Regions from separate parts of the Actinacidiphila sp. bgisy144 genome, predicted to be linked through region 2. Evidence: riboswitches for the same ligand, from Rfam matches in the RefSeq annotation. Region 2 holds a riboswitch; the other holds the start of a gene.
The links. A riboswitch is a leader RNA that binds a small molecule or an ion and turns the genes downstream of it on or off. The one in region 2 is predicted to bind cyclic di-AMP.

Region 1: linked by a shared signal. The riboswitch ahead of AC3EVP_RS16475 (C40 family peptidase) and the one ahead of AC3EVP_RS01545 (C40 family peptidase) in region 2 are both predicted to bind cyclic di-AMP.

What each region holds. Positions count from the first base shown of each region.
Region 1 is NZ_JBYIRM010000012.1:152,009-157,443, forward strand. Features, by position in the region: gene AC3EVP_RS16465 (ATP-dependent Clp protease proteolytic subunit) at 1-594, shown strand, start outside; gene AC3EVP_RS16470 (hypothetical protein) at 601-939, shown strand; cyclic di-AMP (ydaO/yuaA leader) riboswitch at 1,285-1,473, shown strand; gene AC3EVP_RS16475 (C40 family peptidase) at 1,477-1,974, shown strand; gene AC3EVP_RS16480 (ADP-ribosyltransferase) at 2,049-2,717, opposite strand; partial or broken gene AC3EVP_RS16485 (hypothetical protein) at 2,842-3,265, shown strand; gene AC3EVP_RS16490 (ATP-binding protein) at 3,275-3,703, opposite strand; gene AC3EVP_RS16495 (helix-turn-helix domain-containing protein) at 3,988-4,842, shown strand; gene AC3EVP_RS16500 (DUF397 domain-containing protein) at 4,839-5,087, shown strand; gene AC3EVP_RS16505 (8-amino-7-oxononanoate synthase) at 5,062-5,435, opposite strand, start outside.
Region 2 is NZ_JBYIRM010000001.1:330,581-336,015, forward strand. Features, by position in the region: gene pcrA (DNA helicase PcrA) at 1-748, opposite strand, end outside; gene AC3EVP_RS01540 (C40 family peptidase) at 1,061-2,185, shown strand; cyclic di-AMP (ydaO/yuaA leader) riboswitch at 2,374-2,526, shown strand; gene AC3EVP_RS01545 (C40 family peptidase) at 2,534-3,616, shown strand; gene AC3EVP_RS01550 (hypothetical protein) at 3,657-4,016, opposite strand; gene AC3EVP_RS01555 (transglutaminase-like domain-containing protein) at 4,384-5,310, opposite strand.

The DNA of each region.
Region 1 (5,435 bases), on a different contig from region 2:
CGCACCATGGACCCCTACTCCAAGCTGCTCCAGGAGCGGATCGTCTTCCTGGGCACGCCGATCGACGACACCTCCGCCAACGACGTGATGGCGCAGCTGGTCCACCTGGAGAGCGCCTCCCCCGACCTGGACATCAGCATCTACATCAACTCCCCCGGCGGCTCGTTCTCCGCGATGACCGCCATCTACGACACGATGCAGTTCGTCACTTGCGACGTGGCGACGGTGTGCATCGGGCAGGCCGCGTCGGCGGCGTCGGTGCTGCTGGCGGCGGGCGCCCCCGGCAAGCGGATGATCACACCGGGCGCCCGGGTCCTCATCCACCAGCCGTCCCTGGGCGACGTGGTGCAGGGCGACGTCTCGGACCTGGAGATCCAGGCGAAGGAGCTGCTGCGCACCCGGGAGCGGCTGGAGGCGCTGCTGGTGCGGCACACCGGGCAGCCGGCCGAGAAGGTGGCAGCGGACCTGGAGCGCGACACGATCTTCGACGCGCCGGCGGCGGTGGCGTACGGGCTGGTGGACGTGGTCACCACCAGCCGCAAGACCGGTACGGGCCCGGGCGCGGGCGGCGCGCGCGGCACCGGGGCGCGGTAGGCCGCCGTGTCGCCCGAACCTCCGCCGCTGCCCGCCCTCACCCGCTCCGAGGGCGAACTCGTCGACTGCTACCTCGAACTGGTCGACCTGCTGGGCCGGATCAACCCCTCGCGCACCACCGACACGTACACCGCGCTGCGGGCCGCGCAGGCGCTCGTCGGGCGGGCGGTGGCGCTGCGCGACGCGCTCACGGTGATGCACCTGCGCGGTGAGACCGCACTGCACCACGCCACGCTCGGGCGGGCGCTGCGGGTGCTGGACGGGGAGCGGCGGGCCGCGCGGGTCACGGTCGCCGCGGCCCCCGCCGCCGATCCGGGCGGCCCGGACGGTCCCGTCCGCCCCTGAGCGGGCGGTGCGCACCTCACGGCCTGTCACCGGGTTGCCCGACACGGCGGCTTCGCCCCGTCCACCCGTCGGCGTAGCGGGAACCGCCCTGGCAGAAGGCCGCGCGATTGCGCGTGTCGGCTGGACCACCCCGGCGCGCGGCACGGTCCGCCCAGTTCAGCCGGTACGGCGCCGGGGCGCGGACGGCGCCGGGGCGGCCCGCTTCACCCGCATGTACGCACAGTGACGAATGTCACACTCTGCGTTTCTGTCCCGGCGCGGCCGTGTCGTATGCGTAACGATCCGTGGTGACGACAAGCCCCCGCCGCCGTGGCGGGGCGGTCCGTGCGGATGCCCAGTCCTGCCGACGCGCGGATGCCAGGTCGACACGAGTGCAACGGCAGGAGCGGAGGACCCAGCACGACGGCCGCTTCGCGCCCGCCCTTCCCGGTGGTCGCGCAGCCGGCCTTGGGGTGAAGCCGCCGCATGCGGCCGGGCATCTTCGCCAGCCCGAACCCGACAGGTCATCCTTCGCAGGCTGATGACGAAGGGTTGCGCATGTGTACGCCCAACCGCAGCTGCTTCCGGCCGGCCGCTTCCCGGCTCTCCCGGCTCGGCGCCGCCTCCCTGCTCACCGCGGCCGCCGTCTCCGTCCCCGCGCTCCTGCCGGGCACCGCCCAGCGCGCGGACGCCGCCACGCTGGCCGCGAAAGCGCTCAGCATCGCCGCCTCGAAGAAGGGCGCGCCCTACCAGTGGGGCGCCACCGGGCCCTACCGCTTCGACTGCTCGGGGCTGACGCAGTACTCCTTCAAGCGCGCCGGCAAGAAGCTGCCGCGCACCGCCGCGGCGCAGTACAACCGCACCACCCACATCGCGGCGCACTCCCGCCGCGCCGGCGACCTCGTCTTCTTCCACACCGGCAGCTCGGGGGCGTCCGTCTACCACGTCGGTATCTACGCCGGCGCCGGGAACATCTGGCACGCACCCAAGACCGGCGCCAGCGTCCGCCTGGAGCACATCTGGTCCCGGGCCGTCTGGTACGGCCGCGTCACGTGACCCGCCCCGCCCGTACCAGCCCGGCGGGGCGGTACGGACGGGGCGGTAGTACGGGCCGGGGGGCAGCGCCCGGCTCAGCCCACCGGGACCAGCTCCGGGCCCTGCGGCTCGGGCGCGGGGACCAGCCGCCAGGGCACGTAGTACGGGTTGCGGACGCAGTCGGCGAGGATCTCGCTCTTGGTCGCCTTGTCCACCGGGCAGGCACCCACGATGAAGCGGCGGTCGATGCCGCCGGCGAAGGCCACTTCGTGCTGGCCGGCCCACTTGTGGGTGTCGCCGATCGTGGCGTTGACGTCGATCCCGCCGGGCGCGTCGACGTAGTAGTTGTAGGCCGACTTCCACTGCTTGTACAGGTCGTGGTCGTAGCTGGTGCTGACGAACGGCGAGGGCTGGTTGACCTCGACGTAGGCGGCCAGGTCGTACTGCCCGTCCTGCGGGGCCTTCGGGTGGAAGCCGTCGTGGAAGACGACGGCCGGCGCGCGCCCGTCGGCGCGGTACAGCTCCCCGCAGCTGGTGCGGTACGCCGGCGGGTCGGGCACGATGCGGTGCACGTCCACGCTGCGGTCGGCCGCGGCGTAGAGCGGGTCGTGGACGACCGGGCACAGCTCCGCCGCGGCCGCGGGTGCTTCGGGCGCCGCGCTCGGCGCGGCCGTCGCCGCCCCCGAGGAGGTCTGCGTGGCGAGCACCGCGGTCAGGGTCAACGCGCCGGCCGCGGCGAGCGACCGGACTCGGTTCATGATCATGCCCGTAGCCTGCCGCCCCGACCCCCGCCCCCGTCCGACCCTCACCCGTTCGTAGGCGCGCCCCCACCCCCCGAAGTTGACGCCCCCTCAACCCGACGTGCCGCCCCGCTGGGACAATGCGCGGATGCCCCGCCCCGCCGAACTCGCCCGCCTGCTCGCGGATGCCGCGCAGGGCCGCTTCCCGCCGCCGGACGGCATCGTGGCGTTCTGGCCGCAGCCCTCACCCCGGGACGCCGGAGTCATCGCGTTCACCGCGCACACCGTGGTCTTCGCCGACGCGGCCGTGCCCGCCGGCGCCCCGGCGGGCGGCTACCGCGGGGACCTCGGGGTGGGAGTCGGCTGTGGAGGTCGAACCGGGCGGGCGGGGGCGGGGGTTGGGGCGGGCGCTGGCGCTGGCCGCGCGCCATCTGGTGCCGGCCGGCGGGCCGGTGTGGGCGCAGATCGCGCCCGGTAACGCGGCGAGCCTGCGGGCCCATCTGGCCGCGGGGTTCGCCCCGGTCGGCGCCGAGGCGCTGCTGCTGCCCCGCGAGCGGCCGGCCGCTGGGTGAGGGGCGGGGTCAGGGGACGCGGACGGACCAGGGGAGGGTGAACCAGACGGTTTTGCCGCCGTCGCAGGTGGGGGTGATGCGCAGGCGGCCGCCGGACTCGGCGATGAGGTGGCGGACGATGGCCATGCCGCGGCCGTTGTCCTGCTGGACGGCGCCGGGCAGGCGCTGCGGCCAGCGCGGGTGGGAGTCGGTGACCCCGACGTGCAAGTGCTCGCCGCACTCCAGCCGGATGTCCACCGTGAAGTTGGGCGAAAGGCCCGAGGTGTGCAGCACCGCGTTGGTGGCGAGTTCGGAGACGGCCAGCCGTACGGAGTCCAGGGTCGGCGCGTCGGGCGGCAGCCCCCACTCGGCGAGCCGTGCGCACACGTAGGCCCGGGCCGCAGCGACCGACGCGGGGTCACTCGGCAGGGTGACGGATGCTTCCTGAAGGTCAGCCATGGTGACGCTGTTCCCTTTCCCGCCGGGTCCGGGCACCGGTCCGCACGGGATTCGTACGGCCAGGTCCGGATGCGGCTGATTCGCGCCAGAGTGTCATCCATCGTGCCGCCAATACGAGGCCGCGAGCACCTAATGCATATATCTGTCGCTCAAAACGGTGAACTCTGCTACGTGAGAACGCATTTGGTCGGCACACTGTCGTATCGCGCTGTTCGCGACGCACGGCACGCGTGCACGATGGCCACCGACGACCGCACGACTTCAGCCCAGGAGGCGCGAAACACATGGAACGAGTCCCGGCCGTACGCCGGCGCCGGCTCGGCGAGGAGCTGCGCCGACTGCGCGATCTGACCGGTCTGACCAGCGAGGAGGCCGCCCGGCTCGCCGGCTGGCACCAGTCCAAGGTCAGCCGGATCGAGACCGGCCGGAGCAGCGTCCGCCCCGAGGACGTCCAGGTGCTGCTGGACGTGTACGCGGTGCACGACCGCGACCTGCGCGACCTGCTGGGGACCCTGGCCGGCCGCGGCTACCAGCGCGGCTGGTGGCACGACTTCCGCGACGTCCTGCCCACGGAGTACCGGGACTTCATCACCCTGGAGACCGGCGCGTGCCGGGCCCGCTCGATGGAGAACAGCGTGGTGCCGGGCCTGCTCCAGACCCCCGCTTACGCCCGCGCGCTGACCCGAGACGTGATGCCGCACCTGAGCGAACGCGAGGTGGACGCGCTCGTCGACGTACGGATAGCCAGACAGGCCGTCCTGCGCCAGGACCGGCCGCTGGAGCTGTGGGCGGTGCTCGACGAGTCGGTGCTGCGCCGCGAGGTGGGCGGCCCGGAGGTGATGGCCGGGCAACTGCTGCGGCTGCACGAGGCGATGGAGCTGCCGCAGGTGCGGCTTCAGATCCTCCCGTTCACCGCGGGCGGACACCAGGGTGTGACAAATTCTTTCGTCATCTTCTCATATCCGCGCATTGCCGATCTGGACGTGGTTGTTGTCGACCATTTGACGAGTAGTCTCTACGTCGATCGGAAAGAGGACATCGCGGCGTACGGAGCAGCGTTCGCCCGATTGAGTGGCCGTTCTCTGCACAAGGAGGATTCGGCTGAGATGATCAACCGCATCCATAAGGAGTTCTCATGACCACGCTGCCCCGTTTCATTTCCTCCAGCCAGACGCTGGCCGGCGCCCGTTGGCGCCGCAGCAGCCACAGCACCGCGGCGAACAACTGCGTCGAGGCCGCCCGACTGCCCTCGGGGGTGACCGCCGTCCGCGACTCCAAGGACGTCGCCGGCCCGGCGCTGCTCTTCGCCCCGCAGGCGTGGCGCGACTTCGTCCGCGACCTGGCGGCGGGGAGCCTGCTCAGCGCGGAGCGGTCCGGGCGATGACCTCGACCGCGTGCTGTACCTGCGGGCCGGTCAGGTCGCAGCGCGCGGTCAGCCGCAGCCGGGAGACCCCGTCCGGCACGGACGGCGGGCGGAAGCAGCCGACCGCCAGGCCCTCGTCCCGGCAGCGCGCCGCCCACGCCAACGCGCTGTCGGGCGAAGGCGCGCGCACGGAGACCACGCACGCGTCGGGCGCGGTGGCCTCCAGACCGCGCGCGGTGAGCAGCCGGTGGAAGTCCCGGGCCACCTGCCGGGCCCGGCCGGCCCGTTCGGGCTCGCGGCGCAGCAGCCGCAGCGCCGCCAGCGCGGCGCCCGCGGCGGCCGGCGCCAGACCGGTGTCGAAGATGAACG
Region 2 (5,435 bases):
TCGCGTCGCGCAGCCTGGCCTGGTACATCGCGTACGCCTCGGCGAGCTTGCGCTCGAAGGGATTCTCGGCGCGCGCGGCGAACGTCTCGTGGTCGACCAGTTCGTTCTTCAGGTTGGAGACCTGGGCGCTGAACGACTTGGGCGGGAACTGCTTGGGGTCGAGGTCCAGGTCCCGGCAGACCAGGGCCATCAGCCGGCGCGCGTCGGTGGCGTCGTAGATCGAGAACGACGAGGTGAAGCCGAGGGTCTTGGACTCGCGGCGCAGGATGCGCACGCAGGCGCTGTGGAAGGTCGAGACCCACATCGCGTTTGCGCGCGGCCCGACCAGCTCCTCGACCCGCTCCTTCATCTCGCCCGCGGCCTTGTTGGTGAAGGTGATGGCGAGGATGGAGCCGGGGTGCACGTCGCGGGCGGCGAGCAGGTGGGCGATGCGGTGGGTGAGCACGCGGGTCTTGCCGGAGCCGGCGCCGGCGACGATGAGCAGCGGCCCGCCGTGGTGCTCCACGGCCGCCCGCTGCTGTTCGTTGAGCCCCGCGACGAGCTGCGCGGGGTCGAGCACGGGGCGCGGCGCGCCGTTGCGGTAGTGCGCGTCGTGTGCCGGCGGGTCGTCGTACCGCCCCTGGAACAGGTCGTGCGGGACCTCCTCGCCGCCGGGGCCGTCGTCCGGTGGCGGGGGCTGCTCGCTGTCGGCGGGCCCGTGGGCCGCGTCCAGACCGTCCAGGAAGCTGTCGTCAAAGAGGCTGCTCATCGCCTCCCGAGTCTAGGGCCGACCGCCGACAGCTCAGGCCGGTCCGCGGAAGTCGCCGCGCGGACTCCCCCGGCTCAGCCTCAGCGCGGCCCCACCACACCGCAGGCGCACAGCGAATGCAGGCCGTACGCACAGGAAACTCCTCGCCCGGGTAGCCCGCTCGCCACGCTGGGTGACGCCGACCAGGCTTCGGCAAAAGATTACGAAAAGGTATCGACCCTTATCGGACATCGCCCTTCCCAGCCGTGCCGGGCTTTGGCTAGCGTGCCGCACCAGCCGGAACCGGCAGCGTCCGAGAGGAGTCCGTCCGCCATGGCGACGCACCGTAAGGCCCGTACCGCGCTCCTGAGCACCCCCGGCCCGCGCGCGGCCGTGGGGATCACCACCGCCGCGCTGGCCACCGTCACGCTGCTCAGCGAGAGCGCGAGCGCCACCCCCGCGCCCGCGAAGCCCGCGCAGCCGTCGATCAGCGAGGTCAAGAAGCAGGTCGACGCCCTCAACCAGCAGGCGGAGGCGGCGACCCAGAAGTACGACCAGGCGCAGGAGCAGACCACCTCGCAGAACGCGAAGGTCAACAAGCTGCTCGCGCAGGTCGCCCAGAAGACGCAGAAGCTCAACGACTCGCGGCGCGTGCTGGGCGAGTTCGCGGCGGCGCAGTACCGCAGCGGCGGCGACATGAGCACCAGCCGCTACCTGCTGTCGGACAACCCGCAGGACCTCGCCGCCGAGATCCACCTCACGGACGTGATGGGCAAGCGCGAGCGGGCCGCGGTCGTCTCCTACCAGACCCAGCAGGTCGCCGTCACCCAGCAGCGGGTCGAGGCGGCCAAGAGCCTGGCCACGCTGACGGCCAAGCAGAGCGAGCTGAAGTCCGCCAAGCAGGAGGTGCAGACGAAGCTCGGCGCGGCGCAGAAGCTGCTCAACAGCCTCACCGCGCAGGAGAAGAAGCGGCTGGCGGAGCTCCAGGCGAAGCAGGAGGCCGAGGCGAAGAAGAAGGCGGAGCAGATCGCCGCCCAGGAGAAGGCGAAGCAGGCGCAGGCCGCGAAGGCCGCCGCCACCGCGTCCGCCACCACGTCCACGTCCACGTCCTCCTCGACGGCCGCCGAGCAGGCCATCGCCTTCGCCCGCAAGCAGCTCGGCAAGCCGTACGTGTGGGGCGCCACCGGCCCGGACTCGTACGACTGCTCGGGGTTGACCCAGGCCGCCTACAAGGCCGCGGGCGTCACCCTGCCGCGCACCACCTACGACCAGGTGAACGTGGGCACCCGGGTCTCGGAGTCCGACCTCCAACCCGGCGACCTGGTCTTCTTCGACGACGACGAGCACGTCGGGCTCTACATCGGCGGCGGCGAGATGATCCACGCCCCGCACACCGGCACCGTGGTGAAGATCGCGCCCATCACCGAGATGACCTTCTATGCGGCCGTCCGCCCGTAATAGGGGCGCGTCGGCCGTCTCGTCCGGGTCGCCACCGCATGACCCGGATGTCCGATCAGCAAGTCCGCAAAACCCAAGGTCACAGAGCGATTTCGGTCACATTGCGATCCAAACTCCCCGAGATCCGCTGAAGTTGACTACGGTAACCCGCTAGGTGGTCCGCCTCCCGTCGGCGAAGGTCCGGCAGCGCATCACCTCCGCCTAATCCGGCCGGCGCCGGAACCGGGGACCCAGAGCACTTTGGGGTGAATCGGGGCAGACGCGACCCGCGTCCGCACCGTAGGGCGACCTTCCCCGCCCGAACCCGTCAGCTAACCCGGTCGGCGGTCCACGGAAGGAGTCGCCTCCTTGGCGTCGCACCGCAAGCCGCGTACCCCGCTCCTCGCGTCGACCGGCACCCGGGCCGCCGTCGGTCTCACCACCGCGGCCATCGCATCGGTCACCCTCCTGAGCGAGACGGCGAGCGCGGCCCCCGCGAAGCCCTCGCAGCCGTCGATCAGCCAGGTCAAGAAGCAGGTCGACACGCTCAACCAGCAGGCCGAGGTCGCCACGCAGAAGTACGACCAGGCCAAGGAGCAGACGGCGACCCAGCGCGCCAAGACCAACCAACTGCTGGCCCAGGTCGCCGACAAGACCGAGCAGATGAACGAGTCCCGGCGCGTGCTGGGGCAGTTCGCCGCCGAGCAGTACCGCACCGGCGGCTTCGGTGCCACCACGCAGCTGCTCTTCTCCGACGACCCGGAGAGCTTCCTGTCGCAGAACCACCTGCTGGACCGGCTGACCGCCACGCAGGAGCAGGCGCTCCAGAAGTTCAAGATCCAGCAGGAGCAGGCGTCGGTCCAGCGCGCCCAGGCCACCGCGAGCCTGAAGAAGCTGACGTCCTCGCAGACCACGCTCGCCACGCAGAAGAAGAGCGTGCAGACGAAGCTGGCCGCCGCGCAGAAGCTGCTCAACAGCCTCACCGCGGAGCAGAAGAAGAAGCTCGCCGCGCTCCAGCAGCCGAAGACGACGACTTCCTCCTCGTCGTCGTCCTCCTCCTCGTCGTCCTCCAGCACCACCCCCACGTACACCGGCACCGCGACCGGCCGCGCCGCCACCGCGATCCAGTTCGCGCTGGCGCAGCAGGGCAAGCCGTACGTCTACGGGGCCACCGGCCCCGGTTCGTACGACTGCTCGGGCCTGACCCAGGCCGCCTACAAGGCCGCCGGGATCAGCCTCGGGCGCACCACCTGGGACCAGGCCAAGCAGGGCACCGCGGTCTCCGAGGCCGATCTGCGCCCGGGCGACCTGGTGTTCTTCTACTCCGGCCTCAGCCACGTCGGGATCTACATCGGCAACGGCAACATCGTGCACGCCCCGCACACGGGCGCCACGGTCGAGGTCGCCCCGCTGAGCTGGATGCCGTTCGCCACGGCCCGCCGCATCGTCTGACGCGCCCGGAGCCCGTTCATCCCCGTCTTCGTCGCGGTGCTCAGGTCCAGAGCACCGCGATGAAGATGTTGACGACGGTCAGGCCGCCGACCGCGCCGAACAGGGCCGTCTCCACCTTCTCGTCGTCGCGCTTGACGTAGACCAGCGCGAGGATCACCAGCAGCACGGCCAGCTTGACGCCGATCTTGACGTTGCTGATGTGCCGGTCGTCGGCGTGCGCCAGACCGACCAGGGCGACGCCGGTCACCAGCATCGTGCACGCGCCGTAGAGCATGCCGGGCACGAAGCGCGGCTCGGCGCGGCCGGGGCCCAGCACCTTGAGTTGGGTGAGGAAGCCGCCCAGCAGCGCCGCGATGCCGATGATGTGCAGCCCGACGAAGACATTGATGAGGGTGTCCATGCGCCGGACCCTACGGCGCGCATAGCAGCCGGCGGCGGGCGGGGTGCCCGATGGCGGGGTTCGGTCGCCGGGCGCCGGGATGCGGGCAGCGCGCCTGCCGGAACCGTGCCGCATCCGGTCGGCCGCGACGAATTGCGGGCAGTCCCGGACAGCGGGGCGGGGCGGGGCCGGGTGAAGGCTTAGCGTCGTCGGCAGGTGGTCGGTTCCCATCGCCGTCGGTCCGCCCGCGGCGCGGCCACCTCCGCCGAGCCCGGCGGCGCCGCGTCCCCCCGTGCGCGGTGCTGCCGGGCCTCCTCGACGAAGGAGCGGCGGCGCCCGGCCCGGCGCGGCTCGGCTCGGCTCGGCTCGACGCAGGGGGTGGTCCGGCTCAGCGCAGGGTGACCCGGCTGGGGCCGTTGAAGGGGGCCAGGGACAGCACGGTCGCCGGGGTGCGCAGGCCGTCGTGGTCGGCGAAGAGCGCGCGGACCTCGGCGAAGGACACCTCGCCGCTGGTGACGCGGGCCGCGATGTCGTACAGGTCGCGGAGCCCGGCGGGCAGTCCGGTGCCGCCGGCGCACTCCGGGTCGGCCTCGGAGCCGGGGCCCCACACGTCCCACAGCAGGGTCTCCACCTTGTTGAGGGCGGCCAGGTCGAGCCGGATGTCGCCCGCCACGAACCGCTCCCCCACCATCGGCCCCTGCGGCAGGTGGAGCCCGAAGGACAGCGGGTCCGCGGTCCCGGCGCGGATCTGCCGCCACGCCTCGCCCGCGACGAGGAAGCGGTCCCGCGGCACGTCGGTCGCCTCGAACGGCATCGGGTACCACGCGGGGTCGGCGATCTGCGCGTCGGCCAGCAGCCAGCCGCGCTCGTCGTCCCAGTACTCGGTGACGACGTGGTCGAAGTGGAAGCCGTCGGTGCCGAAGTAGTCGGCGAACCCGGAGCGCAGCCGCGCCGGGATGCCGACGTGGCGCAGCAGCGACACGTGCAGCAGCGTGAAGTCCCGGCAGATCCCCACGAACCGGTCGGCCAGGTCGCGCCCCTTGCGCAGCGGCGCTCCGTCCCGGCTGACCACCAGCCGCAGGATGTCGTCCACGTAGCGGGTCTCCGCGTCGTCCCGCATCCGGTCCTCGGCGATCGGCACCCCGAACTGGCCGCCCTCCACGCGGTGGACCATCACCTCCCGCACCACCCGGGCGAGTTCGCCGACGTCCCGGGGCAGGTCGGCGTACCAGCCGACGAGTTCGCCCGGGTCGGAGAAGACGCTCTGCGCGGTGTAGAAGGCGGCTTCCGCCGGCGCGATCCGGTGTGCGGTCATGACGAAGCCCCCTGCTTGACCTTGCCCTTGGGACAGCCCCCATTGTGGTCGCACCGGCCCCACCGGGCCACCCCCGCCGACCCGCGGCCCTGTCCCCGGCCCGGTCCCGCCCCGCGCGGTGACTG